2 regions of the Mesorhizobium sp. M1163 genome follow, and region 2 is predicted to be linked to the other one. Evidence: riboswitches for the same ligand, from Rfam matches in the RefSeq annotation. Region 2 holds a riboswitch; the other holds the start of a gene.
The links. A riboswitch is a leader RNA that binds a small molecule or an ion and turns the genes downstream of it on or off. The one in region 2 is predicted to bind S-adenosylmethionine.
Positions count from the first base shown of each region.

Region 1: it holds a riboswitch for S-adenosylmethionine, as region 2 does, so the genes downstream of both, NKH43_RS27135 (O-succinylhomoserine sulfhydrylase) here and metX (homoserine O-acetyltransferase MetX) in region 2, are expected to answer to the same signal.

Region 1 covers NZ_JAMYMF010000034.1:5,760-20,334, forward strand. Annotated here, with positions in the region: gene NKH43_RS27130 (ceramide glucosyltransferase) at 1-386, shown strand, start outside; gene NKH43_RS27135 (O-succinylhomoserine sulfhydrylase) at 439-1,629, opposite strand; SAM riboswitch at 1,700-1,777, opposite strand; gene NKH43_RS27140 (2'-deoxycytidine 5'-triphosphate deaminase) at 1,921-3,015, shown strand; gene araD1 (AraD1 family protein) at 3,044-4,036, opposite strand; gene mmsB (multiple monosaccharide ABC transporter permease) at 4,219-5,511, opposite strand; gene mmsA (multiple monosaccharide ABC transporter ATP-binding protein) at 5,508-7,040, opposite strand; gene chvE (multiple monosaccharide ABC transporter substrate-binding protein) at 7,140-8,204, opposite strand; gene NKH43_RS27165 (LysR family transcriptional regulator) at 8,521-9,510, shown strand; tRNA gene NKH43_RS27170 (tRNA-Gly) at 9,826-9,899, opposite strand; gene NKH43_RS27175 (DUF6460 domain-containing protein) at 9,993-10,295, shown strand; gene NKH43_RS27180 (histone deacetylase family protein) at 10,358-11,260, opposite strand; gene NKH43_RS27185 (MATE family efflux transporter) at 11,311-12,735, shown strand; gene NKH43_RS27190 (quinone-dependent dihydroorotate dehydrogenase) at 12,739-13,815, opposite strand; gene NKH43_RS27195 (DUF952 domain-containing protein) at 13,812-14,162, opposite strand; gene NKH43_RS27200 (hypothetical protein) at 14,289-14,575, shown strand, end outside.
Region 2 covers NZ_JAMYMF010000033.1:35,984-50,558, forward strand. Annotated here, with positions in the region: gene NKH43_RS26815 (SDR family NAD(P)-dependent oxidoreductase) at 1-269, opposite strand, end outside; gene NKH43_RS26820 (DUF1330 domain-containing protein) at 505-825, shown strand; gene metW (methionine biosynthesis protein MetW) at 854-1,468, opposite strand; gene metX (homoserine O-acetyltransferase MetX) at 1,641-2,810, opposite strand; SAM riboswitch at 2,903-2,980, opposite strand; gene hisC (histidinol-phosphate transaminase) at 3,119-4,228, shown strand; gene NKH43_RS26840 (prephenate/arogenate dehydrogenase family protein) at 4,235-5,170, shown strand; gene NKH43_RS26845 (DUF2125 domain-containing protein) at 5,302-6,303, opposite strand; gene NKH43_RS26850 (gamma-glutamylcyclotransferase) at 6,418-6,951, shown strand; gene NKH43_RS26855 (quinone oxidoreductase family protein) at 6,997-7,977, opposite strand; gene NKH43_RS26860 (aldo/keto reductase) at 8,297-9,244, shown strand; gene NKH43_RS26865 (LysE family translocator) at 9,322-9,942, shown strand; gene NKH43_RS26870 (lysophospholipid acyltransferase family protein) at 9,970-10,770, opposite strand; gene NKH43_RS26875 (LysR family transcriptional regulator) at 10,879-11,787, opposite strand; gene NKH43_RS26880 (pyridoxamine 5'-phosphate oxidase family protein) at 11,922-12,542, shown strand; gene NKH43_RS26885 (YdcF family protein) at 12,559-13,323, opposite strand; gene NKH43_RS26890 (cell division protein FtsX) at 13,412-14,395, opposite strand; gene ftsE (cell division ATP-binding protein FtsE) at 14,388-14,575, opposite strand, start outside.

The sequences.
Region 1 (14,575 bases), on a different contig from region 2:
CGCTTGGCGAGATCTGGTCTCGGCAGGCGCGTTGGGCGCGGCTGCGCCGCGTCACCTTCGCGCTGTTCTTCGCCCCCGAGATCCTGATCGGCGCGGCGCCGCCGCTGGTGCTTGCGCTGATCGCGGCGGCTGACGCCGGCGTCAGCCTGCCGGCAACCGCCATCGCCGTGCTGGTCGCGGCCTACCTGCCGGAATGTGCCCTGGCCTGGGTCAAAGGATGGCACCTGTCGCTGCGCACCATCTTGGCAATGATGGTTCGCGACTGCATGCTGCCGGCGATATGGGCGCGCGGCTGGCTGAGCGGCGCCGTCGACTGGCGCGGCAACGTTATGACCATCCAGACCAAGGCCGTCGCGGAGCTGGAAGAGACCCCGTCCGGCGCCTGACCGGCACGTCCGGCGCGGGCTGTACGAACCCGCTCGCCCTGTTCGGCCAGCCTTATCCGGCAGCTCTCAGCGCTTGCTCGATATCTTCGAGCAGATCGTCGGTATCTTCCAGGCCCACGGAAAGCCTGAGCGTTCCCGGTCCGATGCCGAGCTCGGCGCGGGCCTCATCGGTCAAATTCTTGTGCGTGGTCGTCGCCGGATGGGTGATCAAGCTCTTGGCGTCGCCGAGATTGTTGGAAATCAGCACGATGTCGAGCGCGTTCTGGAAAGCAAAGGCCGCCTGCTTGCCGCCCTTCACATCCAGGCAGATCAGCGTCGAACCACCCGACATCTGCTTCTTGACCACGGCCGCTTGCGGGTGGTCGGCACGGCCGGGATAGATGACGCGGGCGATTTGCGGGCGCTCGGCGAGGAAATCCGCGATGCGGCCGGCACTTTCCGTCTGCTGGCGTACGCGCAGCGGCAGCGTCTCCAGGCCTTTCAGCAGGGTCCAGGCATTGAAGGGCGAGAGGCTGGGGCCGGTGTGGCGGAAATAGTCATGCAGGTTCTCGTCGATCCATTTTTTGTCCGACAAGATAACGCCTCCAAGGCAGCGCCCTTGGCCGTCAATATGCTTGGTGGCCGAATAGACGACGATATGGGCGCCGAGCTGCAAGGGTTTCTGCTGCAAGGGCGTGGCGAAGACATTGTCGACGATCAGCCTGGCGCCGATCGAGTTGGCAAGTGCCACGACGGCGGCGATGTCGACCACCTCCAGCGTTGGGTTGGTCGGGCTTTCCAGGAAGAACAGTTTGGTGTTCGGCTTGACCGCCTGTTCCCAATTGGCGATGTCAGTGCCATCGACCAGCGTTGCCTCGATGCCGTATTTCGGCGCCAGCGTCTCGACCACCCAGCGGCAGGAGCCGAACAATGCGCGCGCCGCCACGATATGGTCGCCCGCCTTGGCGCTGCACAGCAATGCTGCCGTCACCGCCGCCATGCCGGACGCCGTGGCGCGCGCGTCCTCGGCGCCTTCCAGCGCGCACATACGCTTTTCGAACATGTCGACCGTCGGATTGGCATAGCGCGAATAGATGAAGCCCGGCTCCTCACCCTTGAAGCGCGCTTCCGCTGCTTGCGCCGTCTCGTAGACATAGCCTTGGGTGAGATACATCGCCTCAGAGGTCTCGCCGAAGCCGGAACGCAGCGTCCCGGCATGCACGAGTGCGGTCTGAGGCTTCCAGTCGCGCTTCTTGGTCATCATTCTATCCAAACACCAAAAATGGTCCAAACAACAAAAAACCGGTCGCGAAAGTCGCAACCGGTCCATATGGCCTTGCGGCCCGACGGTCCTTTAGCGACTTGTTTAACGTGGCTGCAAGCCGACCGGCCAAATCACCACGGGATAACGAGCTTTAGACCCGCACCACGCTTGCGTCAATTGCCGGCATGATTAAGACGGTTGTACCAAGCAGGTGCCAAAGGCGTCCACGGTTTGTGGCAAGGACCTGTGACGAAACAAGACCTCGCCCGGTGTTCGAACGGAGCCAGACCCTTGCGGCAGACAGGCATTCTTCCCGATCGGGATATTTCCGCGCTGTTCCAGACGGGCGCGCTGAAATCGCCGCGCGCGCTCGATGCCGACCAGATCCAGCCGGCCAGCCTTGACCTCAGGCTCGGCGACAAGGCCTGGCGCGTGCGTGCTTCCTTCTTGCCCGGCCCCGACCACAGAGTTGTCGACAAGCTCGACCGGCTGAAGTTGCACGAGATCAACCTCGCCGAAGGTGCCGTGCTCGAAACCGGCTGCGTCTACATCGTGCCACTGCTCGAAAGCCTGGCGCTGCCCGCGCATATTTCGGCTTCGGCCAACCCGAAGAGCTCGACCGGGCGGCTCGACATCTTCACTCGGGTAATGACCGACCGCGGCCACGAGTTCGACAAGATCGCCGCCGGCTATGAAGGCCCGCTCTATCTGGAGGTCAGCCCGCGCACCTTCCCGATCGTCGTGCGCACCGGCTCGCGCCTGTCGCAGATCAGGTTCCGCACCGGCAATGCGCTTTTGTCGGAAAGCGAACTGCACGACCTGCATCGCGCCGAGATGCTGGTCGCCACCGAGCCGCCCAACATCTCAGGCGGCGGCATCGCGTTGTCGATCGACCTCGACGGTGACAAGGACGGGCTGGTCGGCTATCGCGGCAAGCACCACACCGGCCTGGTCGACGTCGACAAGCGCGCCGCGCAGGATGTCGTCGATTTCTGGGAGCCGCTCTACAAGAGCGGTGCCGGCGAGCTGGTGCTCGATCCGGACGAATTCTATATCCTGGTGTCACGCGAGGCGGTGCATGTGCCGCCGCTCTACGCCGCCGAAATGACGCCCTTCGATCCGTTGGTCGGCGAGTTTCGCGTCCATTATGCCGGTTTCTTCGACCCCGGTTTCGGCCATTCGGCGTCGGGCGGCACCGGCAGCCGGGCGGTGCTCGAGGTGCGTAGCCACGAAGTGCCGTTCATTCTCGACCATGGCCAGATCGTCGGGCGGCTGGTCTACGAGCACATGCTGAAACGGCCGCAGGCACTCTACGGCACCGATCTCGGCTCCAACTATCAGGCGCAGGGCCTAAAACTGTCCAAGCATTTCCGCGCGGCGCGCTGAGCTTCCCCTTACTTGCGGCTATGCCGGCTCAAAGCGCCTTCACCGCCACCTTCACCGGCTGCTCGATTTCGAGCGGGTTGCGCAGCGGCAGGCCGAAATCCTGCGCCTCGATTTCGAACACGTCGCCGGCCTCCGTCCTGATGCCGTCGGCGAAGGACAGCGTCGCCGTGCCGAACATGTGCACATGCACGTCGCCCGGCTGGCGGAAGGCCGAGTATTTGAAGTGGTGATGCTCGAGATTGCCAATGGTGTGCGACATGTTCGCCTCGCCCGACAGGAACGGCTTTTCCCAAAGCAGCTTGCCGTGGCGCAGGATGCGTGAAGCGCCGCGAATGTCGGACGGCAGGTCGCCGATCAGGATCTCCGGCCCGAACGAGGCGTTGCGCAGTTTCGAATGGGCGAGGAAGAGATAATTCACGCGCTCGGTGACGTGGTCGGAAAACTCGTTCGACAGCGTGAAGCCGACGCGGAACGGGGCGCCGTCGTCGCCGATCACATAGATTCCGGCGATTTCCGGCTCCTCGCCGGCATCCTGGGCGAAGGCGGGCGACATGAGCGCCGCGCCGGGCGCCACTGCCATGGTACCGTTGCCCTTGTAGAACCATTCGGGCTGCACGCCGATCTGGCCCTTCGCCGGCTTGCCGCCCTCCAGCCCCATGCGGAACATCTTCATGGAATCGGTCAGCTGTTCCTCGCCGCCATCGCTGAGCTTCTTGTGCATGGAATCGCGGGTCGCGGCGGAGCCGAGATGCGTCAGCCCGGTGCCGGTGAGATGGAGATGCGCCGGATCGGGATGGTTGATCGGCGACAGCAGCCGTCCCTTCTTGTAGGCTGCGTCGAGATCGACGGTTTCGCCGAAGCCCTTGCGCTCGATCAGGGCGACAAGCCCGGTGCCGGTGCGCGCGGCTTCCATCGCCAGCGAATAGACGCTGCGAGCGCCGTTGATGACGCGGGTCTTGCCGCCGTTGCGGGCAACGACGCGGATCGTCTCGGCGTCGTCGAGGATCTGTGAGATCAGCATGGTAACCCTCTCTGAATTGCGGCCTGCCTTCTTGGCAAACCCTGCCCGGCGCGGCTCGGACCCTGTCCACGCCGCGGTTGAAATTCTTCGTCCGGATTGCGCTCGCGGGTCAGGTCCCTCGGGGACTTCTTCGCGCCGCCCGGCAGCGCCGCGATGTGACCTGTATGCCTCCTGGTTGCCTCTCAAGCCTTGTTCTTGTTGTAGACGTCGAAGACGACGGCGCCGAGCAGCACCAGGCCTTTGACCACCTGCTGCCAATCGACATTGACGCCCATGATCGACATGCCGTTGTTCATGACGCCCATGATGAAACCGCCGACCACCGCGCCGATGACCTGGCCGACGCCGCCCATCGCCGAAGCGCCACCAATGAACACCGCGGCGATGACGTCGAGTTCGCTGCCGAGGCCCGCCGCAGGCACCGCCTGCCCCAGGCGCGCCGCGATAATCAGGCCGCCGAGTGCCGACAGCACGCCCATGTTGATGAACACCATCAACGTCAGCCGTTCGGTCTTGATGCCCGATAGCTGGGCTGCCTTGGCATTGCCGCCCATCGCATAGATGCGGCGTCCGATCGTCATGCGTTTGGTAACGAAGACGAACAACGCTATCAGCACGCCCATCACCATGAGAACGATGGGCAGGCCCCTATAGGTGGCGAATTGGTAGACCAGAAACAGTGCCAGCCCGCTGATCACCAGGGTCTTGACGACGAACAGCGAGAAAGGCTCGGCTTCGTAGCCATGCCGCTCGCGGGTGCGCCGCGCCCTGAGCCCGAAATAGGCATAGGCGAGCACGGCGGCGAGGCCGATCACGATAGTCGTCAGGTGCAGCGTCAGGCCGCTGCCGACAATGGTTTTGCCGGCGGCGTTCACGGTCGGTGGTATCAGCGTCAATGGGCCGATCAGGTCCGGAATGAAGCCGGAACTCAGCGCCTTGAAGCCGACTGGAAGCGGCCCCACGGAAGACCCGCCACCCAGCAGCGCCTGACAGATGCCGCGGAAGATCAGCATGCCCGCCAACGTGACGATAAAGCTCGGTATTCGGTGATAGGCAATCCAGTAGCCTTGTGCCGCGCCGATCGCGCCACCCACGATCAGGCAGATGATCGACACCACCAGCGGATTGCTCAATGGGCCAAGCGGCCAGATAACCATCATCATCGCCGCCAGTGCGCCGATGAAGCCGGCGACTGAGCCGACGCTGAGATCGATATGGCCCGAAACGATCACCAGAAGCATGCCCAGCGCCATCACGATGATGAAGCTGTTCTGCTGCACGAGATTGCTGAGGTTCACCGGCTTGAACAGCGTTCCGGACGTGGTGAACTGGAAGAACACCATGATTGCGATCAACGCCAGCACCAACCCGTATTCGCGCAGATTGGTGACCAGCGCCGAGACGGCAATGCGAGGTGCCTGTTGTATATCCTGGGCGACGCCGGTTTGCGGCCCGGGAGCGCTTTCGGTGCTCATGATGCTTTCCCTTCTCCACGGACGATGGCGCGCATGATCTTTTCCTGGCTGGCGTCGCTCGCCGCCATTTCGCCGACGATGCGTCCTTCGTTCATGACGTAGATGCGGTCGGTGATACCGAGCAGTTCGGGCATTTCCGACGAGATGACGATGATTGCCTTACCCTCGGAGGCGAGACGCGCGATGATCGTATAGATTTCATATTTGGCGCCGACATCGATACCGCGTGTCGGCTCGTCGAGGATCAGCACTTCCGGATTGGCGAACAGCCATTTCGACAGCACCACCTTCTGCTGATTGCCGCCAGAAAGGTTGCCGGTCATCTGGTAGACGCTTGAGGCGCGGATATTGGTCCTGCCGCGATAATCGTTGGCGACGGAAAGCTCGCGCAAATCGTCGATAACGCCATGGCGCGAGACGCCGGGCAGGTTGGCCAGCGTGATGTTATGCTTGATATGGTCGATCAAGTTGAGACCGTAGGTCTTGCGGTCCTCCGTAACATAGGCGATGCCGTGTTCCACCGCCTTGCTCACCGAAGAGACATCGATCGGCTTGCCGTTAAGGAACACCTCGCCCGTGATGCGACGGCCATAGGACCGGCCGAACAGGCTCATGGCAAACTCGGTCCGGCCGGCGCCCATCAGCCCGGCAATGCCGACCACCTCGCCCTTGCGGGCGTTGAGGTTGATGCCCTTGATGACCTGCCGCTCGGCATGGATGGGATGGTAGACCGACCAGTTTTTCACTTCGAGAACGGTCTCACCGATCTTCGGCTCTCGCGGCGGGTAGCGGTCGTCGAGCGAACGGCCGACCATCGAGGTGATGATGCGGTCCTCCGAGATGTCCTTCTTGGCCAACGTCTCGATGGTCCGGCCGTCACGGATGATCGTGACCTTGTCGGCGACCCGGTTCACCTCGTTGAGCTTGTGGGAGATCAGGATCGAAGTGATGCCCTGCCGCTTGAATTCGAGCAGCAGATCGAGCAGCGCCTGGCTGTCCTTTTCGGACAGGCTCGCCGTCGGCTCGTCCAGAATGAGCAGCTTCACTTCTTTGCTGAGCGCCTTGGCGATCTCGACCAGCTGCTGCTTGCCGACGCCGATATTGGTGATCAGCGTGTTGGGGTCTTCCTTGAGGCCGACCTTCTTGAGCAGGGCGCTGGTGCGCGTCTCGTTGGCATTCCAGTCGATGACGCCGTATTTGGCCTGCTCGTTGCCGAGAAATATGTTTTCGGCGATAGACAGCATCGGCACCAGCGCAAGCTCCTGGTGGATGATGACGATGCCCTTGCGCTCGCTGTCATGGATGCCTTTGAAATGGCACTCATCGCCGCGATAGATGATCTGGCCGTCATAGGTGCCGGACGGATACACACCCGACAGCACCTTCATCAGCGTCGACTTGCCGGCGCCGTTCTCGCCGACCACGGCATGGATCTCGCCTTCCTCGACCATGAGCTTGACGTTCGACAGCGCCTTGACGCCTGGAAACGTCTTGGTGATGTCGCGCATCTCCAAAATCGTCGATGCCATTGAGAATACCACTCCTGCGAGGTCCGCAAACAATACCGGGCTGGCTCGCCAACGAAAAGGGGCCCTGCCTGCGCAGGACCCCAGGCTTTGTAACCGCGATTACTTCAGTTCTTCGGCCTTGATGTAGCCGGAGTCGACCACCAGCGCCTGGTAGTTCGACTTGTCGACGTCATGCGGCGTCAACAGGATCGAGGGAACGACCTTGACGTCGTTGTTGTAGGTCGTGGTGTCGAGGCCTTCCGGCTTGCCGCCCGAGAGCACCTTGTCGACGAGTTCGACCGTCGCCTTGGCGAGTTCGCGGGTGTCCTTGAACACGGTCGAATACTGCTCGCCGGCGATGATCGCCTTGACCGAAGCGGTCTCGGCGTCCTGTCCGGTGACGATCGGCCATGGCTGATCGGCAGTGCCGTAGCCTACGGCGCGCAGCGAAGCGATGATGCCGCGCGACAGGCCGTCATAGGGCGAGAGCACGCCATCGACGCGGCTGCCGTCCGAGTAGTTGGCGGAGAGCAGATTGTCCATGCGGGCCTGGGCGGTTGCCGCCAGCCAGCGCAGCGTGCCGACCTTGTCCATGCCCATCTGGCCGGACTTCACGACGAGGGTCTTGTCGTCGATCAGCGGCTGAAGAACCGACATGGCGCCGTTATAGAAGAAGAACGCATTGTTGTCGTCCGGCGAACCGCCGAACAGCTCGATGTTGAACGGGCCTTTCTTCTCGGGATAGCCGAGGCCCTTGAGCAGCGATTTGGCCTGGATGACGCCGACGCCGAAATTGTCGAAGGTGGTGTAGTAGTCGACATTTGGCGTCTTCTTGATCAGGCGGTCGTAAGCGACGACGACGACGCCGGCGTCATTCGCCTTCTGCAGCGCATCGCCCATCGTGGTGCCGTCGATCGAAGCGATGATCAGCGCCTTCGGGCCTTTGGTGATTTCGTTTTCCAGTTGGCTGAGCTGGTTCGGAATGTCGTCCTGCGCGTATTGCAGGTCGACAGTGTAGCCCAGAGCCTCGAGCTGGGACTTGACGGCGTCGCCGTCGTTGATCCAGCGCTGCGAGGTCTTGGTGGGCATCAGCACGCCGACCAGGCCTTCGCCCGCTTGCGCCGGCAGCGTCATAGCCGCGATGCCTAGGGCCGCGACGGCGGCCAGTGTCTTGATAATCTTCACATTAACTCTCCCTGGTTGATGGACGCGTACCCTTGGGTTTCGTGGGCCGCGCAATCGTGCAGGAGCGCCAAACGCGCCGCTGCCGTCAATCGATCTCCGGTATCCTCCCAATCGGCCCCGAAACTCTGGTTCAATCGATACGAGTTTTCCCTCGTCACCGACCGTCAAGTCTCAGGACGCGCGAAGGGTGTGTCGCTTTGCCATAACTGTCAAATGCGATCTTTGATGGTTGCTATATCGAGACTGATATGGCTTAGGCTAGTGACGACGCTGCCGGATCCAGCTGGGGCGCCGGGCGTAGGAGTAGGGAAAAATCATGGCGGCGCTGCGAAATCCTGGTGGAATATCAGCCGGTTACGATGAGATTCCGCGCGATGGCGGAACCCTGCTGCGCAGCGGCTTGAGCCTGCGTCACATGCGTATGATCGCAGCCCTCGACGAGCACGGCCGGGTGAGTGCCGCGGCCCAGGTCATGAACATCTCGCAGCCGGCGGCTTCGCGCATGATCGCCGAGATGGAGGCGGTGCTCGACGTCAAGCTCTGCGAAAGGCTGCCGCGTGGCATCACGCTGACGCCCTATGGCAAGGCGTTGGCACGGCGCGCGCGGTCGATCCTGCTCGAGATGCGCGAGGTCGACCGCGAGATCTTCGAGCTCAAGGCGGGCAAGGGCGGCTCGGTGTTCCTGGGCGCGGTCACGGCACCGGCGATCGAGCTGGCGGTGCCGGCGATCCGCGAGATCCGGCGCCTCTATCCGCGCATCGAGATCACCATGCAGGTCGAGACCTCGAACGTGCTGGCGCGCGAGCTGATCGCCTCTCGGCACGATTTCATCATCGCCCGCATCCCCGACGACCTCAATCCGCGGCTGTTCGAGGCCCGCGTCATCGGCGTCGAGAAGGCCTGCCTGATCGTGCGCCGCGGCCACCCGCTGACCAAGGGCAAGGCAGTGCGGTTGGAAGACACCGCCGCCTATGACTGGGTTTTCCAGTCGGGCGGCTCGCCGCTGCGCCAAGCCATGGAAAGCAACTTTTTGAACCGCAACATCGCGCTGCCGGATCGCATCCTCAACACCAGCTCGCTGTTACTGACTCTGGTCATGGTCGCGCAATCCGACGCGATCGCGCCGGTGTCGATCCAGGTCGCGAAGTTCATTCAGAACCCCGAAGGGCTCGACGGCGCCATCGACGTCGTCCAGACCGAGTTCGACATCGAGGTCAGGCCCTACAGCCTGATCACGGTAAAGAACCGCGCGCTGTCGCCGGCGGCCAAGATGCTGCACGATTTTATTTTGCGGGAGGTGGGCTGAGGATTGGAGCGGGTAGCGGGGCGCATCCCGTGGCCGGCCAGACGACCAGACAGGCCCACCAGCAGCGGCGCCGATGCACGTCGGCCACAACTGCTGCGTGATGCTCAAAAAAAGCCCGCCAGCAGAAGCGAGCGGGCCAAGGGTAGACATTCCGGTTGGGGTCATTCGAGGCCCCGCCGACCCTCAATGTGAGATATTCGACGAACTGGCACATCGGCCAAACAGATGAAGGACGGCCAGCCGAGCTGTAAAACTGCCTGTAAAGCCGCAAGTTTTCAACATCGCCAACTCAGGCGCAACCCGTGTGGCAAAAGCTGGAGCGGGTAGCGGGAATCGAACCCGCGCGTTCAGCTTGGGAAGCTGACAAGCTACCATTACATCATACCCGCGCTGGTTCCTCCGATATCATGGCCCGGCGCCGATGCGCAATCCGGTTTGAGGGCTCGGCTTGATGCCGGGCGGTCAACTGCGTATTTCTGGGCATGTGCCCGAATCGCGGCACCCGACTGTGGAGACAGGCCTTGTCCGCACTGAACCGCTTTCTCGGCGATACGCCGCTCCGGGTGATCTTGAAGCTGCTTGTGGTGTCGTTCCTCGTCGGCCTGGTCATGAACGCCTTCGGCTGGTCGCCGATGGACGTGCTCTACGGCATCCGCAAATTCTTCATCGACCTGTGGAATTTGGGCTTCCACGCCATCGACCGCTTCCTCGGCTACATCCTGCTCGGTGCCGCGATCGTCGTGCCGGCCTTCATCCTGCTCAGGATCGCCAATTTCAGGAAGTAGAGCATGATCCCAAAAAGTGGGAACCGGCTTTCGGAAAAGATCATGCTCAAACAAACAGCCTTTCACGCGTAGCCCGCAGCCACCTCGAACAGGATGGCGTGGCGTGCGGCAAGTGCTGCGACATCCGTCGAATAGCCGCCGCCGATAACGCCGCACATCGGGACGCCTAGCGTGCGGAAATGGCGGATCACCATATCGTCGCGGGCGCGCAGCCCGTCATTCGACAGCGCCAGCCTGCCGAGCCGGTCCTCGGCATGGACATCGACGCCGGCATTGTAGAAGACGAGATCCCAGCGCTTTCGCGCCGACAGCTCCGGCAGGATGGCGCCCAGCCGCTCCAGATAGGCTGCATCGCCGGTGCCGTCGGGCAGGGCGACGTCGAGGTTGGAGGCGATCTTGCGCGCGGGGTAGTTGCGGTCGCCATGCATGGAGAAGGTAAACACGCGCGGCTCGTCGTTCAGGATATCCGCCGTGCCGTCGCCCTGATGCACGTCGAGGTCGACGACCAGGATGTTTTGGGCGGCACCTTCGGCGAGCAGCACCAGCGCGGCAACGGCCACGTCGTTGAAGGTGCAGAAGCCGGCGCCTTGCGCGCGCCGCGCGTGATGACTGCCGCCGGCCGTGTTGCAAGCGATTCCGTTCAGCAAAGCCAGCCGCGCCGCCATCACCGTGCCGGCCGTTGCGAGCTGCGCCCTCAGCGAAACCCGCGGTCCCACGGGAAAGCCGATCTCGCGCTCGATCCTCACCGGCACGTCGCAGGCAAGCACCTGGTCGACATAGTCTGCCGCGTGGGCAAGCTTCAGCCATGATGGCCGCGCCACCGCTGGTGTGTTGAGCGCTTCGGGCCGCGCCAGGCCGCGTGCCCGCAAGGCGTCCATCAGCAGCGGATATTTGCTCATCGGGAAGCGGTGGTTGACGGCGAAACCGGCGTCGTAATCGGGATGATGAACGATCTGCAAGGACATGGGACGGCCGGTGCGCCAGAGGCCGGTTTCGGTTGACCATGCCGGGATGGATGGTTGCGCGAGGTCCGCAAACTGGGGCACATCGGCTAGCCGATCAAGCCGCAACAGGAAGCAACACACGTTTGGAGCAGGCTTTGCCCACCGAAGCCCACGTCACCGAAGCCAGGGCTTTCGTCGTCACCAACCGTTCGGTGCTCGCCATCGCCGTGCCGATGACGCTTGCCTATCTGACGACGCCGTTGCTCGGAATTGTCGACACGGCGGTGGTCGGACAGTTCGGCGACGCCGCCCTTCTCGGCGGCCTGGCGGCCGGCGCCCTGATCTTCGACGTCGTTTTCACCACCTTCAACTTCCTGCGCTCCGGCACCACCGGCCTCGTCGCCCAGGCCTTCGGGCGCGGCGATGCACTGGAGGAGCAGGCGGTGTTCTGGCGCGCCGTGCTGATCGCGGTCGTCGCCGGCATCGTGTTTGCCGCACTTGCGCCCCTGGTTTCGGCTGCCGGGCAATGGTTCATCGGCGCCGAGCCGCGCGTCGGCGCGGCGATGGACGTCTATATCCGCATCAGGATGCTCGCAGCACCGTTCTCGCTTATCAATTACGCCATCCTTGGTTATGTGCTGGGGCGCGGCGAGGGCGGGCTCGGGCTGATGCTGCAGCTGGTGCTGAACGGCATCAATATCGCGCTCTGCTTCCTGCTCGCCCTGGAGCTTGGCTGGGGCGTTGCCGGCGTCGCCTGGGCGACGCTCACCGGCGAGTTCGTCGCCATGCTGCTTGGTCTCGCCATCGTCGGCCGGCGCTTCTGGGCCGCACCCAGGCTGCCGCGCCATCGCGTCCTCGATTTGCCGGCATTCCTGCGCATGATGTCGCTCAATCGCGATATCATGATCCGCTCCTTCTCACTGCTCGCCGCCTTCGCGCTGTTCACGCGCCAAGGCGCGCAATTCGGCACGCTGACGCTGGCCGCCAACGCCGTGCTGATGAACCTCTTCCTGGTTGCCGGCTATTTCCTCGACGGTTTCGCCACCGCCGCCGAACAGCTGGCCGGGCGCGCCATCGGCGCCCGTGCCGCCACGGCGTTTGACCAGGCGGTGCGGCTGACGCTGCTTTGGGGGCTCGGCCTGGCAGGCGTGGCGACGCTCGTGCTCCTGCTGGAAGGCACCGGTCTGGTCGCCCTGATCACGACCTCGACAGACGTCCGCGCCGTCGCCGACATCTACTTGCCATGGGCGGCATTCACCGCACTCAGCGGCGTGCTGGCTTTCGAGATGGACGGTGTTTTCATCGGCGCGACATGGTCGCGCGACATGCGCAACATGATGCTGGTGTCGTTCCTGGCGTTCAGCGCCGCGTTGCTGATCCTGGCGCCGGCGTTCGGCAATCACGGCCTGTGGGCGGCGCTGCACGTGTTCCTGCTGGTACGCGGCTTCAGCCTGCTCACTATATTGCGGCTGCGGGTGCGCACGGCCTTTAACTGATCGCTAAAGCGGTTTCGTCGCCCAGTGATCGAGGCGGCTGTCGCGAAGCTCGCGCAGCGACTTCAGCCCTTGACTGTCCATGAAACGGACCATGCCGGAAAGAATACGCCCCGGCAGCGCAGGCCCGGCATAGATCATGCCGGTATAGAGCTGGACGAGATCGGCGCCGGCACGGATCTTTTCCAGCGCCGTCTCGGCGGAATCGACGCCGCCGACGCCGATGATGGCGGGATCCGGGCCAAGTAGTTTTCGCATCCTTGCCAGCACGATGGTCGAGCGCTCGAACAAGGGTTTTCCCGAAAGCCCGCCGGTCTCGCCGGCAAGGCCGGCGCTGCGCAGGCCGGCTCGCGCGATCGTGGTGTTGGAGACGATGACGCCGTCCATTTGCTTGTCGGTGATCTCGGCGGCGATGTCCTCCAGTTCGGCCTCGACCAGGTCCGGCGCGATCTTGAGAAAGACGGGCGGCTTTGCCGGTGCCGCCGCACGCGCGGCCATGACCCGCGACAGGAGTTCACCAAGCTGTTCGCGCGCCTGCATGTTGCGCAGGCCCGGCGTGTTTGGCGAGGAGATGTTGATCGTCAGATAGCCGGCGTATCGCGCAAACCTGATCACGCCGCGCTCATAGTCGCCGACGCGGTCGGCGCTGTCCTTGTTGGCGCCGATGTTGACGCCGACGACGCCGGCGCGGCCCTTGCGGGCAGCAAGACGCTTTTCCGCGGCGGCGTGGCCTTCATTGTTGAAGCCCAGCCGGTTGATCACTGCCCCGTCCGAAGGCAGCCGGAAGATGCGCGGCTTCGGATTGCCCGTCTGGGGCAGCGGCGTGATCGTGCCGACCTCGGCGAAGCCGAAGCCGAGGCCGAGCAGCGCGTCCGGCACTTCGGCATTCTTGTCGTAACCCGCGGCCATGCCGAGCGGGTTCGGAAAATCGAGCCCGCAGATGCGTGTCTTCAACCTGTCGTCTCGCAAAGGGCGCCCGGCGACCGGCAGGCCGCATCTCAGCGCGGCAATCGACAGCCCATGCGCGGTTTCCGGATCGAGCGTGAACAGCAGTTTTTGGCCGATCCGGTCGAACGCGCTCATTCGGCCTCCAGCGCCGGGAATTCATGCCGGCCGTGGGCGCCGAGCGGCAATGCCTGCACAGAAACGACCGCATTGAGGCCGAGCCCGCCGTAGAGATGAGGGAACAAGGCGCCGCCGCGCGAGACCTCATATTTCAGCGCGTCGCCGAGGCGCGCGCTGTCGACGGCGACCAGCAGCAACCCGCTTTGGCCGGTGAAATGTCTGGCCGCCGTTTCCCGAACCTGCCCGGCGGTGGAAAAATGGATGAAGCCGTCGGCGACGTCGATCGGCGCGCCGGTGAAGCGGCCTTCTCGTTCAGCCTCGCGCCACAGCGCCTCGGGAACTATCTTGTAGATGATCTCGGACATCATTGCGCTATAGTCCGAACAGATCATGCGGGGAAGGGCAGGCCCGCGTTCTTCCCCATTTCAGGTTCTTCCCCAATTCCGGCGCAAACTGTGATAGATTGCGCCGACTGGCTCATGGAGGAAAACATGCGTCTGAAACACGTCTTGATCCCCGCAGCACTGGTCTCGCTTGTCGCAGCTTCGGCCTTTTCCGAGGAAGCCGATCGCTACCGGCTGGAAAAATCGGCCAATGGCTATGTGCGCATGGATACGCAGACCGGCGCCATGTCGCTCTGCGAGGAGCGTTCCGGTCAGCTCGTCTGCAAGACAGCGGCCGACGAACGTGCCGCCTTCCAGGATCAGGTCGACCGGCTGCAAAATTCGGTGAAGGCGCTCGACGAACGCGTCGCCAAGCTCGAAAATTCGCTAGCCGC
Region 2 (14,575 bases):
GGCGCGGAAGGGGCCAGCGCGCCTGCGCAGATCACCAGCACGTCCGGCTCAAGCGCGGCGAAGACCTTATCGGGGGCGGAGTCCACCGTCGCATCGATCGCGAGCGTCTTCACGCCGGAGACCTCCCAGGCAAATTGCGCCAGGGCCTGTTTTCCGCGGGCGACGGCCAGCACCGTCGCTTTCTCCTTGAGGGCGACCTCCGCAATGGAGCGGCCGACACCCCGGCTGCCTCCGACGACGACGACATTCTGATTTTGCAACGATCCCATAGATCACCTCTCTGTTCCCGGCCGCCGGACCATCCAGGCGCGCCCATCGATAAGGACAGCGCAGGTGGGCGGAAATCATCGGTGCCAGGCAGAAATATCTTTCAGGTGACGGCAGCGGCGCGCCAGTTTTGTATTCGGTGTCATTACCTCGGGGGTAATCGACCAGCGCGCAACGTCCCGGCAAACTGCTCCCATCAAGCCGGTTGTCCGGCTTTCGACCACAAGGAGTTACACCATGACCGCCTACGCCGTCGCCCATATGCGCCAGGTCACGCCGGGGCCGCCGATCGTCGAGTACCTGCAGAAGATCGATGCCACGCTGGAGCCGTTTGGCGGGCGCTTCATTGTGCATGGCAGCGAGGTGGACGTGGTTGAAAACAATTGGCCGGGGCACCTCGTCATGATCGAGTTTCCAGACATGCAGCAGGCGCGCGGATGGTACCGCTCGCCCGCCTATCAGGAGATCTTGCCGCTGCGCACCGCGAATTCTCAGTCCGACGTGGTCTTCGTCGACGGCGTCGAGCACCCGCACAAGGCCACCGACGTGCTTGAATAAGGGGAATGATCGGCTCGCGGGCGGCCTGCTACCGTTTCAGCAGAAATACCGCCTGCTGGCCGAAAAAGTTCCAGAACCACCACGGCATCGAGAAGCCGATCCGCTGGCCGTTGGCGTCGAGCGCGGTTGCCTTTTCCACCGTCGCGCCCAGCTCGTCGCATAGATTGACGAAATCGCGAATGGTGCAGAAATGGATGTTGGGGGTGTCGTACCAGTAATAGGGCAGGTCCTTGGTCACCGGCATGCGGCCGTTGAAGAGCAGCGAAAAGCGCACCCGCCAGTGGCCGAAATTGGGAAATGAGACGATGGCGCGGTTGCCGATCCGGAGCAGTTCGTCGAGCACCAGCTTCGGATTGCGGGTCGCCTGCAAGGTCTGCGACAAGACGACAAAGTCGAAGCCCTTGTCGGGATAGAATTGGAGGTCCTTGTCGGCATCGCCTTGAATGACCGACAGGCCGCGCGCCACGCATTCGTTGACGCCGCGCTGCGACAGTTCCAGCCCGCGGCCGTCGACCTTCTTGGTCGCCTGCAGCAATTCGAGCAGCAGGCCGTCGCCGGAACCGACGTCCAGCACCCGCGACTGCGGCGGGATGAGATCGGCGACGACTTCGAGGTCGACGCGCTGGGCGCGGTTGACGCTCATGGGCTCGGCTCCTGCCTGGCGCATGGTCCTGATCCGAAAAGTCTGCAACTTTTCGGGGCCATGCGCTGATGCCTGGCGCATGATCCTGATCCGAAAAGTCTGCTACTTTTCGGGGCCATGCGCTGATGCCTGGCGCATGATCCTGATCCGAAAAGCGTGCAACTTTTCGAGGTCATGCGCCGAGCCCTCTAGCCCGGGCCGCCGAGGCGATGAAGCCTTTGATGGCGGCGAACAGTTCCGGCTCGTCGAGCAGGAAGGCGTCGTGGCCGCGGTCGGTCTCGATTTCGACGAACGATACCGAGGCGCCGGCCGCGTTCAGCGCGTGAACGACCGAGCGGCTCTCCTCGGTCGGGAACAGCCAGTCGCTGGTGAAGGAGACCAGGCAAAAACGGGTCTTGGTGCCGGCGAAGGCATCGGCCAGCCGGCCGCCATGGTCGGCGGCGAGATCGAAATAGTCCATCGCCCGGGTCATGTAGAGATAGGAGTTGGCATCGAAGCGATCGACGAAGGTCATGCCCTGATGGCGCAGATAGCTCTCGATCTGGAAGTCGGCATCGAAACCGAAGGTCAGCGCTTCGCGGTCCTGCAGGTTGCGGCCGAACTTGCGGTGCAGCGCTGCTTCCGACAGATAGGTGATGTGGGCGGCCATGCGCGCCACCGCCAGCCCCTTTTCCGGTCGCTTGCCGTGCTCGAAATATTTGCCGCCATGCCAGTCGGGGTCGGCCATCACCGCTTGCCTGCCGACCTCGTGGAAAGCGATGTTCTGCGAGGAATGGCGGGCGCCGGTGGCGATCGGCAGGGCCGAGAAGACGCGCTCGGGATAGCTGGAGGCCCATTGCAGCACCTGCATGCCGCCCATCGAGCCGCCCAGCACGCTGAACAGCTGTTCGATGCCGAAATGCTCGACCAGCATCAGCTGCGCCCGCACCATGTCGCGGATGGTGATGATCGGCAGGTCGAGCCCGTAAGGCTTGGCGGTTGCGGGATTTGTCGAGGCGGGGCCGGTGGAACCGAGGCAGCCGCCGATGACGTTGGACGAGATGACGAAGAAACGGTCGGTATCGATGATCTTGCCGGGGCCGATCAGCACTTCCCACCAGCCCGGCTTGCCGGTCACCGGATTGGTGTTGGCGACATGCTGGTCACCGGTCAGCGCATGGCAGACGAGGATGGCGTTGGAGCGCGCGTCGTTGAGCGTGCCATAGGTCTGGTAGGCGATCTGGAACGGCGACAGCAGCGTGCCGGCGTCGAGCTTGAGCGGCTTGTCGGCGCCGAAACGCAACACCGGGCTCGACGGCTGGTCGGCCTCGTTGTTGGTTTTTCGCGCGCGCAAAGCGACCATCACATCTCCTTGCCCGGCCTTCAGTTGTCCGCCGGTCCGGGCAACAACCAGTCAGGGCAACAAAAAACCGGCCATGCCTTCGCAAAGCCGGTTACAAGATGCAAACGGCCCTTTAGCAAGTTGTTTAACGTGGCTGCAAGCCGACCGGCCAAATCACCACGGAACTGTCGCTGCTCTTCTAGGACTGACGCATGGCTTCGTCAACGGCAAGTTATTGATCCCGAATTGCCGCCCCTCGACATTCCGGGCCACGGCTTGTATTTCCGCTGCGGCTTCCGGATGGAGGCTTCCTCGACGGATTTCATGGAATGAGCCAGACACCGGATCAGACACGTCCAACGCCCCGCGCCGGCATCATGGACATCGAAGCCTATGTGCCCGGCAAGAGCGCGGCGCCTGAAGGTGTCGTCAAAGTCCACAAACTGTCGGCGAACGAGAACCCGCTCGGTCCTTCGCCAAAGGCGATAGAGGCCGCGCGCGCGGTCGCCGACAAGCTCGCGGTCTATCCCGACGGCAGCGCCAGGCGCCTGCGGGAGGCGATCGCCGACGTGCACGGGCTCAATCCGGCGAACATCGTCTGCTCCAACGGTTCCGACGAGATCCTGGGCCTGCTTGCGCAGACCTACCTCGCGCCCGGCGATGAAGCCATCATCACCGAACACGGCTTCATGGTCTACAAGATCTACATCCAGTCGGCCGGTGCCGTCCCGGTAACGGTCAAGGAGACCGATGAACGCGCCGACATCGATGCGATCCTCGCCGCGGTGACGCCGCGTACCAGGATCATCTTCCTTGCCAATCCGAACAACCCGACCGGCACTTACGTGCCGTTCCAGGAGGTGCGCCGCCTGCATGCGGGCCTGCCGCGAAACGTGCTTCTGGTGCTGGATGCCGCCTACGCCGAATATGTCCGGCGCAACGACTATGAAGCTGGCGTCGAGTTGGTGGGCAGCGCGGAAAACGTGGTCATGACCCGCACCTTCTCGAAATTGGGCCTCGGTGGCGCGCGGATCGGCTGGATCTATGCGCCAATGCACGTCATCGACGCGATCAACCGCGTGCGCGGGCCTTTCAACGTCAATGCGACGGCGATCGAGGCCGGCATCGCGGCGATCCGCGACCGGGCTCATATCGAGCGCAGCGTCGCGCATAACGAGACCTGGCTGGCCTGGCTGAGCGAGCAATTGACCGGGCTCGGGCTGCGGGTGACCCCGAGCGTCGGCAATTTCATCCTGATCCACTTTCCCGAGGACAAAAAGCATTCGGCGGCGGCCGCCGACGACTACCTCAGTGCGCGCGGCTACATATTGCGGCGCGTTTCCGGCTACGGTTTTCCCAACGCGCTGCGCATGAGCATCGGCACCGAAGAGGCCAATCGCGGCGTTGTCGCAGCACTCGCGACATTCCTGAAAAGCTAGGGCACCATGACCTCACCGATGTTCGAAAAGATCGCGCTGGTCGGCATCGGCCTGATCGGTTCGTCGCTGGCCCGCGTCATCCGCCGCGAGGGACTTGCCGGCCAAGTCGCGATTTCGACGCGCAGCGAAGCGACGCTGGAGCGGGCGAGCCAACTCGGCCTTGGCGACACCTACACGACAGATGCGAAAGAAGCGGTTCGCGATGCCGATCTGGTCATCGTTTCGGTGCCGGTCGGCTCTTCAGGCACGGTCGCCCAGGAGATCGCACCGGCGCTGAAGAAGGGCGCCATCCTCACCGATGTCGGCTCGACCAAGGCATCGGTGATCGCGCAGATGCAGCCGCATGTGCCTGATGGCGTGCACTTCATCCCCGGCCATCCTTTGGCCGGCACCGAAAAATCGGGACCGGATGCCGGTTTTGCCGAACTGTTCGAGAACCGCTGGTGCATCTTCACGCCGCTGGCCGGCACCGATGCCGCGGCGCTGGAAAAGCTCTCGGAATTCTGGCGCCGCTGCGGCTCCAACATCGACACGATGGACCCGCAGCATCACGACATGACGCTGGCCATCGTTTCGCACCTGCCGCACATCATCGCCTATAACATCGTCGGTACCGCCGACGATTTGGAGTCGGTGACCAAGTCCGAGGTCATCAAATACTCGGCTTCCGGCTTTCGCGACTTCACCCGTCTCGCGGCGTCCGACCCGACCATGTGGCGCGACGTCTGCCTGCACAACAAGGACGCCATCCTCGAAATGCTGGCGCGGTTCTCGGAAGATCTATCCTCGCTGCAGCGGGCGATCCGCTGGGGCGACGGCGAAAAGCTGTTCGACCTGTTCACCCGCACCCGCGCTGTCCGCCGCTCGATTATCGAGGCCGGCCAGGACATCGACGTACCGGATTTCGGCCGCCAGGCAGTCGAACACCCGCCGAAGGGATAAGCCGCGGCAAGCCGATCGCAGGCCGTACCGCCCCAGAACGGTTCATCGTTTCACGGAAACGCCGAACCGGTCTATCTTTTTGTTTGACGCAATCCGGACGGAAAACCGTTCACAATTTTCCTGGAATTGCTCTAGTCGAGCGGCTTGATCTTGCCGAGCGGGATGAAGCCGAGCGAGGCCTTGCCCTTGACGATCTTCAGCGGCATCGACGGTGCGTTGCCGAGCAGCGCCAGTCCGGCGAAGCCGGTCTGGATTTCTTTCTTCTGCTCGGGGATGGCGGTGGCGAGGATTGCCGCCACGGCCTTCGGGTCAGTGAGCTTGATCATCAGGTCGGCATTTATGAGACCGTCGTCATCGACCGACAGCGGTCCGGAAACGGTGATGCGCGCGGTTCCTGAAGACAGATCGAGCTCGTGGATTTCGGCCGCCTGGCCGCGCAGGCTCTTCGGATTTGCCTTGATCAGCGTCACACCATTCTTCAATGTCACGTCGCCGCTGCCGTCGAGTGGCGGCAAGACGCGCCCGCCGATGGCCTCTGCGTCGATTTCGAGATCGGTGAAATTGCCGGCATAGTCGATGTCCGGGCCGTTTGGGCGCAATTGTCCGGTGGCGGTTCCGGCGCTGAACAGCGAGACAGGATCGGTGTCGTCCGCCGGATCGGTCTGGCCGGACAGGCCTTCTGCCTGCAGCGAGAGGCGCCCCGGCAGCGGCCAGGACAGCTTCATGTCGGCCCGCAGATCATCCCAGTCGATCCACAGCGGCGTCATGCCGGGAACAGAGGTCCTGAGCGGCCCCCTGAACTCGGCGGCAGGCGACAGAAGCCGCGTGATCTGCGTGGCGGCGTTGATTTTGCCTGTCGATGCAGCGACGTTGCGGCTGTCGTCCTCGTAAGCCAGACTTTCGCAAGAAAGCGTGAAGGTGAAGGGATAGCCGCTGACCGCGAGATTGGCGCAGTCGGCCTTGATGCCTTTGTCGTCGAGATCGGCGACCGCCTTGTCGGTTGCACTCTCGACCAGGTCCGCCAGGTAGAACCAGCCGGCGCTGTAGATGCCGAACAGCACGAGGACGAAAGCGGCAAGCCACAACAGGCGGCGACGTTGGCTGGGCGGCGGGCGCTCGTCACTTGACGTCATGCTGCGGCTTTCGTTAACGCGGGTGGCACGGGCGGGCTGTCGCTTGCGGCAACAACAGGTAGACGGACTGAAACACCACCGGTGGAGTGGTTCGTCACAATCAGGCTTGGCGATATGGGCGATTTTTGGGTTTTTGGCTACGGCTCACTGATCTGGCGGCCGGGATTCGCGCATGTCGAGACGCGGCGTGCCCGCCTGCATGGCTATCGCCGTTCGCTCTGCGTCTATTCTTTCGTGCATCGCGGCTCGCGCGAACGGCCGGGCCTGGTGCTCGGCCTCGACCGCGGCGGCTCCTGCATCGGGCTGGCGTTCCGGGTTCCAGGCGAGCTGCGCAACGAGGTCGTCACCTATCTGCGCGAACGCGAGCTGGTCACCAACGTCTATCTCGAGCGTGTGCTCAGCGTCCGCCTCGACAAGCGTGAAACGGATGGGGGCGAGACGGTCGAAGCCATCGCCTATGTCGTGGACCGCAGCCATGAGCAATACGCCGGTGCGCTCGACGCCGCCGAGGCAGCAGCCGTCGTTCGCGGCGCCGTCGGCCAGTCGGGGAGGAATGAGGATTACGTGCTCAGCACGCTGGAGCACCTCGAAGCACTGGGTATAAGCGATCGCTGGCTGGAAGAGGTGACAAGACGGGTCGCGACGTAGCTTCTTTGGTCGTTGACCATGATGCTTTCGGCGTCGTGGTCCGGGCTACATCCTGAAAATCTGTTTGCCAAGATCGGCGCGATCCAGGCTGTTTGCCACGGCGAGCTTGAACTCGGTCAACGGGCGGAGACCGCCGACAGGAACGTGGAAGCCGGGCTGGCCGAAGATGTCGATGATCTCGCGTAGCACAGGTCGGTCGGCTTCGACCGGCGGCGAAAAGAAGTAGCGATAGATATTCGCCCTGATCTCCACGCCGCTCAGCAACACATCGAAATTGTGAAGTTCGAAGCGCTCGGCACTCATGCCGCCATTGATCACCATCTGCCCGCCGAGCGCCAGGGTGCGGATCAATTCGCCGCTGACAGGTCCGCCGACATTGTCGATAATCCCGTTCAATCCGGCGCCACCGGTGATATCCATCACGGCTTCCCGGATACTTGCCTTCAAGTCCGAAAGGTCAAGAATGGCGGCGACGCCAAGCGTCTTCAGATCGAAGCTTTGGTGCGAGCGCCGCACCAGCGCGATGACGTTGATGCCGCGTCGTTGGGCGAACTGCATCACCATTGTCGAAATCGACGAATAGCCGGCCGTGACAGCCAGCCACTGGCCAGGCCGCACACGGGAATCCACCATCAGATCCCACGCGGTAATGGGGTTCACCATCTGCCCGGCGCGTTCGACCGGATAGCCGGCAGGCAACGGGATCAGCCATCCGGCGGGAATGGCCGCGTACTCGGCCCAACTGCCATAATAGCTGAACGCGACGAGCGTGCCCGGTTCCAGCAAAACGTTCGCGCCAACGGCTTCGACGATGCCGGCGCCATGGTTTCCCGCGATCTGCTGGGGAAAATGCGGCTTCTTCGGTTCGGGATAGAGGTTCTGGACAAACAGGAAGTCGCCCGGATTGATCGAGGCCGAGACCATCCTGACCAGCACCTCGCCATCGCCGATCCGCGGCATCGGCAGGTCGTCAACGTAGAGCACGTCGCGCGGCGAGCCGATGGCGTCAAATACAATTGCTTTCATGCCGGTCTCCATAACAAACGATCCGGGGCAAACAGTCTGGGCTTGGCCAGACCGTGCCGAAATTTGCGTCGGCGCCGCGGAACTTATGGCCAGCCGGCAAAGGCCAGAATTGGCAGATTTGACAATCTATGTGCTAAACTTGCCAATTTCCTCAGAGGGGCTGGTTTGGAAGCCGGACACGGCGCGGCGGGTCGCGGTTTTGTGAAGCGCCAGCGGGTTGGAAAAGAGGCTATGCGTTTGACGTTGCCATGGCGCGACATAGGTTAGCCCGGTCGGCGGCTCCCACCCGCCTCAGCATGAATCACCATGGAGATCAGCCTTGCAGAAACGTCGTCTCGGTCGCACCGACTTATCCATCGCGCCATTGGTTCTGGGCGGCAATGTGTTCGGCTGGACCGCCGATGAGAAAACCTCGTTCGACTTGCTCGACCGCTTTGTCGACGCCGGTCTCAACGCCATCGACACGGCCGATTCCTATTCGCGCTGGATTGCCGGCCACCAGGGCGGCGAATCCGAAACCATCATCGGCAAATGGATGAAGAGCCGCGGCAACCGCGACAGGGTTGTCGTCATCACCAAGCTCGGTTCGGACATGGGGCAGGGCAAAAGGGATCTGTCCGCCGCCTATATCGAAAAGGCCATTGATGCCTCGCTGAAGCGGCTGCAGGTCGATACCGTCGATCTCTATCTGTCGCACTGGCCCGACCCTGCGACCCCGTATGAGGAAACGCTCGGTGCTTACCAGAAACTGCTCGACAAGGGCAAAATCCGCTATGCCGGCGCTTCCAACCTCGACGCCGCCCAATTGCGCGCCGCACTCGACGTAGCAAGCCTGCGCGGCCTGCCGCGCTACGAGGTGCTGCAGCCGGAATACAACCTCTACGACCGCTCGTTCTTCGATGGTCCGCTGCGTGATCTGTGCGTGGCCGAGGACATCGGCGTCATCACCTATTTCAGCCTCGCCAAAGGGTTTTTGAGCGGCAAGTACCGCAGCGAAGCCGATCTCGGCAAAAGCCCGCGCGGCGGCGGTGTGAAAGGGTATCTCAACGCGCGTGGCATGCGCATTCTCTCAGCGCTCGACGCCGTGTCGGCCAGACATTCGGCCAAGCCGGCGGAAGCGGCGCTGGCCTGGATCATGGCGCGCGCCGGCGTCACCGCTCCGATCGCCAGCGCGACGACGCTCGGCCAGCTCGACAGCCTGGTGCGTGCGGCGTCGTTGCAGCTCAGTCCGGACGATATCGCCGAGCTCGACAAGGCCAGCGCATAGCCGCGCACGATCGTTCAAGACCCGCACCGCTGCCTTGCCTACCGTCCTACATCGTCACAGGAATGCAGGGACGCCGCATGGCCGGACAGGTTCTTCTCGATCAGCAGCTATGGCAGCAATTGCTGGCGCTTGTGCTGGCATCGGCCATCGTCATGGGCAGCCCGGGGCCGGCGACGATAAGCGTCACCGCGATCGGCGCCGCGTTCGGCCTGCGGGATTCGCTCCGCTATGCCTCGGGGATCGTTGTTGGCACGATCCTCGTGCTCGTGGTGGTGGCGACGGGCATCATGGCCGTTCTCGCCGCGTTGCCGAAGCTCGCGGCGCTGCTGGCGGTCGCCTCGGCAGCCTACATCCTTTACCTGGCGTTCAAGATAGCGACGGCGCCGCCACTGACGGCACGCGTCCGTGGAGCGGCGCTTCCCACTTTCCTTGGCGGGTTTCTTCTGGCTGTTGCCAACCCGAAAGCCTATGTGGCGATTGCCGCCGTGTTCGCCGGCGCGTCTTCCGGCGCCGGCGGTCTCGGTATTTCAGCCAAGCTGGGGGTTCTCACCTTGATGATCGTTGCCATTCATCTCTTGTGGCTTCTCGCCGGCGCAGCCTTTGCACGTTTGCTGCGCAAACCGCTGGCGTCGCGGATCATCAATCTGGTGTTTGCCGTGACGCTGGTTGCAACAGCCGCCCTGGCTGCCCTGCCGTGAGCCCTTGTGGCATCTGAGGCCGTTGCCTCAGCCTTTCAATTCAGGTTTCGCGTCCAGCTCACCAAGCCTTTTCACCGCAGTCGGCGGCATCGGCGGCGGGTTCGGCGTTTGCGACGCCTCGACGAGGAGCTGGTCGCAGGCGGCCTCCGTCTCGCCGATCAGCCGTTGCATGAATTCGTCCTTGCCGAGGCCGGGCGGGATCGGCGACAGGAAGCGCGCCTTGATCGTGCCGGGATAGCGCAGGAATTTGCGGCGCGGCCAATAGAGGCCGGCGACGTGAGCGACCGGCACCACCGGAATGCCAAGTTGCGCATAGAGTTCGACGATGCCGTATTTGTAGACCGGCTCGTCGCCCGGCGCCCGGCGCGTGCCCTCGGGATAGATGATGAGCTGGCGGGGATTGCGCGCCAATTCCTGTTTGGTCGCGGCGATCACCATCTTCAATGCCTTCGAGCGGCTGCCGCGGTCGACCGGAATCATCCGCATCTTCAAGATGTACCAGCCGAAGAACGGGATCCAGGTCAGCTCCCGCTTCAATATGTAAACGGGATCGTCGAGGAACGGCAGGAAAGCGATCGTGTCCCAGAAGGACTGGTGCTTCGGCGCCAGGATGAAGGAGCCTTCAGGCAGGTTCTCCTGGCCGGTGATCTCGCTTCTGGTGCCGGCGATCTTGTCGTAGAGCCACATGCTGGTGCGCGACCAGAATTTCGGCACGAACCAGGCGCGGTGGCGCGGCGACAGGAAATAATACGGGGTCCAGAGGATCATCTGGACGATCAGATTGAGGTAAAAGGCGAGATTGAACGCCAGCGAGCGGAAATAGAGCATACAGCAAGTGCCCGGTGAGGAGGTGTGCGTTGGTTACACCAAGCGCCGGCAAAAAGGAAACGGTGCGAGGCCGGCGATCGGCCCGGTTTTGCGGTAGGCCGTCTTTCGTCACGCCTGCCACGCCGCCTGCAGCAGGCGCTGCTTCAGGCGTGGGGCGGCGAAGTCGAGGAACGCGCGCAGCTTCACCGGCAGCAGGCCCTGGCCGGCATGGACGAGGCTCACCGGCCATGGTTCGGGCTCGAACTCCTGCAGCACGGGGCGCAGCGTACCCGACCGAACCGCGGCGGCGATCTGGTAGGAAAGCAGCCTCGTCACGCCGACGCCAGCAATCGCCGCATCGATTGCCGCCTCAGCGGTGTTGACCCGTAACCTGGAGCGGACCGGTACGGTGAATTCGGCCTTGCCGGTGGCGAAACTCCAGGCGGAGGCGTTGAGCCCTTCGAAGGTGATCGCACTGTGTGCCGCAAGCTCCTGCGGCTTTTTCGGCGTGCCGTGCTCGGCGAGATAGGCCGGGCTCGCGCAAACGACGCGGCGGATCGAACCGAGGCGGATGGCGACCAGGCTCGAATCGGCAAGGGCGCCGATGCGGATGGCGAGATCGATGTGCTCTTCGACCAACTGGGTTATCCGGTCGGCGAGTGTCAGCCGCACACTTACGTCGGGGTAGGCGGCGAGAAAGGCGGTGACGACCGGCAGCACATGCAGGCGGCCGAAGACGATCGGCGCGGTGACGATCAGTTCGCCGGTCGGGGCGCTGTACTCGCCGGCGGCTATTCGCTCGGCCTCGCCGACCTCGTCGAGAATGCGACGACAGGCGGCGAGATAGGCGTGGCCGGCATCGGTCAGCGACAGCTGCCGCGCCGAGCGGTTCAACAGCCGTGTCTTCAGGTGCCTTTCCAGGTCCGAAACCTTGCGGCTGACCGTCGTCAGCGGAATGCCGAAGCGACGCCCGGCAGCCGAAAGGCTGCCTGTCTCCGCCGCGGCAACGAAAAGCGACATGGAGTGGAGGCGATCCATAACTTTCCCGAAAAAATTGGCCCTTCCGAAGAATGGAAGGACGCATCGCAGATATGGCATCTGCTTCTCGAAGATGGAAGTATCTACTTTTCGGTGAGTAATGCAGCGTAGCTCGGCAGTTGAGGAGGGTCTTCATGAACGCTCACACCAGCGATGTTGCCTTCACACCGACGGTGAAGGCGATCCAAGCCCGCAAGGGCTCGCGCCAGGCCTATGCCCGTGTTGAGGAGCGTGGTGGCTGGCAGGCGGCAATCACGCCCGATCTCGCCGCCTTCATCGAGGCGCAGACCAGCGTCTTCCTGTCGACCGCCAATGCTGACGGGCAGCCTTACATCCAGCATCGCGGCGGGCCTGCCGGTTTCCTCAAGGTGCTCGACGAACGGACGATCGGCTTTGCCGATTTTTCCGGCAACAGGCAGTTCATCACCCAAGGCAATCTCAGCGACAACCCACAGGCTTTCCTGTTCCTCATCGATTATGCCCACCGGCAGCGCATCAAGATCTGGGGCACAGCGCAGGTCGTCGAGGGCGATGCCGAACTGATGGCAAAGCTGGTGCCGCAAGACTACAAAGCGCGACCCGAACAGGTCATCCTGTTTACCGTTTCTGCCTGGGATTCCAATTGCTCACAGCACATCCCGCAGCGTTTCGAAGCGGCCGATGTGGCGGCGGCTCTGGCCGAACGCGACAGGCGTATAGAACGGCTCGAGCAGGAGATCGCGCGCTTGCGCTCGGGTGCAACAGCCAGGGAATAAAAACTGCCGGTGCCGTTCAGTTTCCGCCCGCGGCGTCGGCCAGCGTGACGCTGTTGGGCGGTTGCTTCACCGGCATGATGCCACGCGCCAGCGCCAGCAGGTATTTGCTGTATTCGGTGAACAGCACGCGCAGCGCTTCCGGCTTGGTCAGCCAGCCGCCATTCCCAAGGTTGGTGTTGACCACCGGATAGGGTTCAAGCCTGGCGCCGTGCAGCAGCCGTCCCATTTCCAGCAGGCTGCGCGGCATGTGATAATTGTTGGTGACGAGGATGACGGTGCCGTAGGCGTGGTCCTCGACCCATTTGGCGCTTTCCTCGGCATTGCCGATCGTGTCGAGCGCGGCGCGGTCGATGTCGACGCAGCAGGAAAACAGCCTCTTGTCGCCGCCGGTCGCGGCCTGAAGCTGGCGGCGGCTGGCGGAGGGATGGACGCCGCTGATCAGCAGCCGCTCGCCCTTGCCTGACGCAAGCAGCCCCATTGCGGCGTCGAGGCGCGACTGACCGCCGGTCAGCACGATGATAGCGTCGGCCCTTGCCGGATTGGCGGGCGTCGTCAGACGGCTGACGGTATTGGCGAACCAGCCGAAGCCGGCGACAAACAACGCCACAAGACCGAGCAGAAGGAGAGCCGAGAGGCGTAAGGAGCGGGCTGCCAGCAGCCGCCCGTGTTTGGCGAACTGATCCGGCTTGGCAAATTCATCAGGCCCGGCGAATTCATGCGGACGCGCAACCAGCACTGGCATGCACCCAGCGGTATCGGTCGAGTCCCGAACGTCCATCATGAAATGGTTAACCCCGAAATACGGCCTTTGGTAGGAAAAAAATGCAATTTTCGTGACGATGCGTTTTCATCCGTGATCGATCTTTCCTTTAGCCGGCGTCCGGCTGGCGAATGTCGATGTCGCTGAGATAGGTAACCACGGTGAAATGGGAGGTTGCCGCGGTCAGCGCGCCGATCACCAGCACCATGACAGCGACCCCGAGATAACCCGCCGAGCCGATGGCGAAATTGCCGAACAGGGCGGTCGCCTGGTCGGCCTGCGGCGTTGCCATGTTGCGTGACGACCACCAGGAGAAGACGATGAAGACGAGGATTGCCGCGGCGCCGCCCGCCGCGGCGCCCTTCATGCCGGTGACCAGAAAATGCCGGCGGAATTCGCGCGCGATGAAGCGCGCCTCGGCGCCGACGAAATGCAGCACCTCGATGATGTGGCCGTTGCCGGCCATGGCGCCGCGCGTCGCGAACACCACGGTCAGCACCGTCGCCGACAGCATCAGCGCCAGCACTGCGAGACCGATCGTTACCGTGGTGCGGGCCATGGTGACCAGCCGGTCGACCCAGGTGCGATGATCGTCGAGCGATGCACTCGGCAGCTTCGGCGTGATCGCCGCGCGCAGTGCGGCGAAATCGGGCGGACTGTTCTCGTCGATGGTGATGATGATCAGGCGCGGCACCGGCAGCTCATCGATGTTCAGGCCCGAGCCCAACCAAGGCTCGAGCAGCCGGGCCGTTGCTTCGCGGTCGACGATCCTGGCGCTTTTCACGCCAGGGAATTCGCCGGCGATCTGCGAGGCCAGCGCAAGCGCGGCCTCCATGTCGAGGCCGTCGACCGGCTTGATCTGGATGGTCGCCTCGCGCGAGATCTGGTTCTCCCAGACCGAGGCGGTGTCACGCACCAGCGTGACTGCGCCAAACGTCAGGCAGGACAGAAACGTCATGATGGCGATGACCAGCACCAGCGCCCGGCCGGCGATGTTCTGCGCCGGCACGATCGGCGCCATCTTGCGCTGGACGCGGGGCTTGGCCGCTGCGGCGTCGTGACCCTCGAAATGTTCGACGGAGAGCTCAGTCATAGATGTCCAGCCTTCCGCCGGCCAGGATCATGCGCCGTGCGTCGACCTGTTCCATCAGGCCGAGGTCGTGCGTGGCGATCACCACGGCAGTGCCCAGCCGGTTGAGCTCGATGAACAGCCGCAGCAAGCGTCGTGCCAGCGGTGGATCGACATTGCCGGTCGGCTCATCGGCGAGCAGGA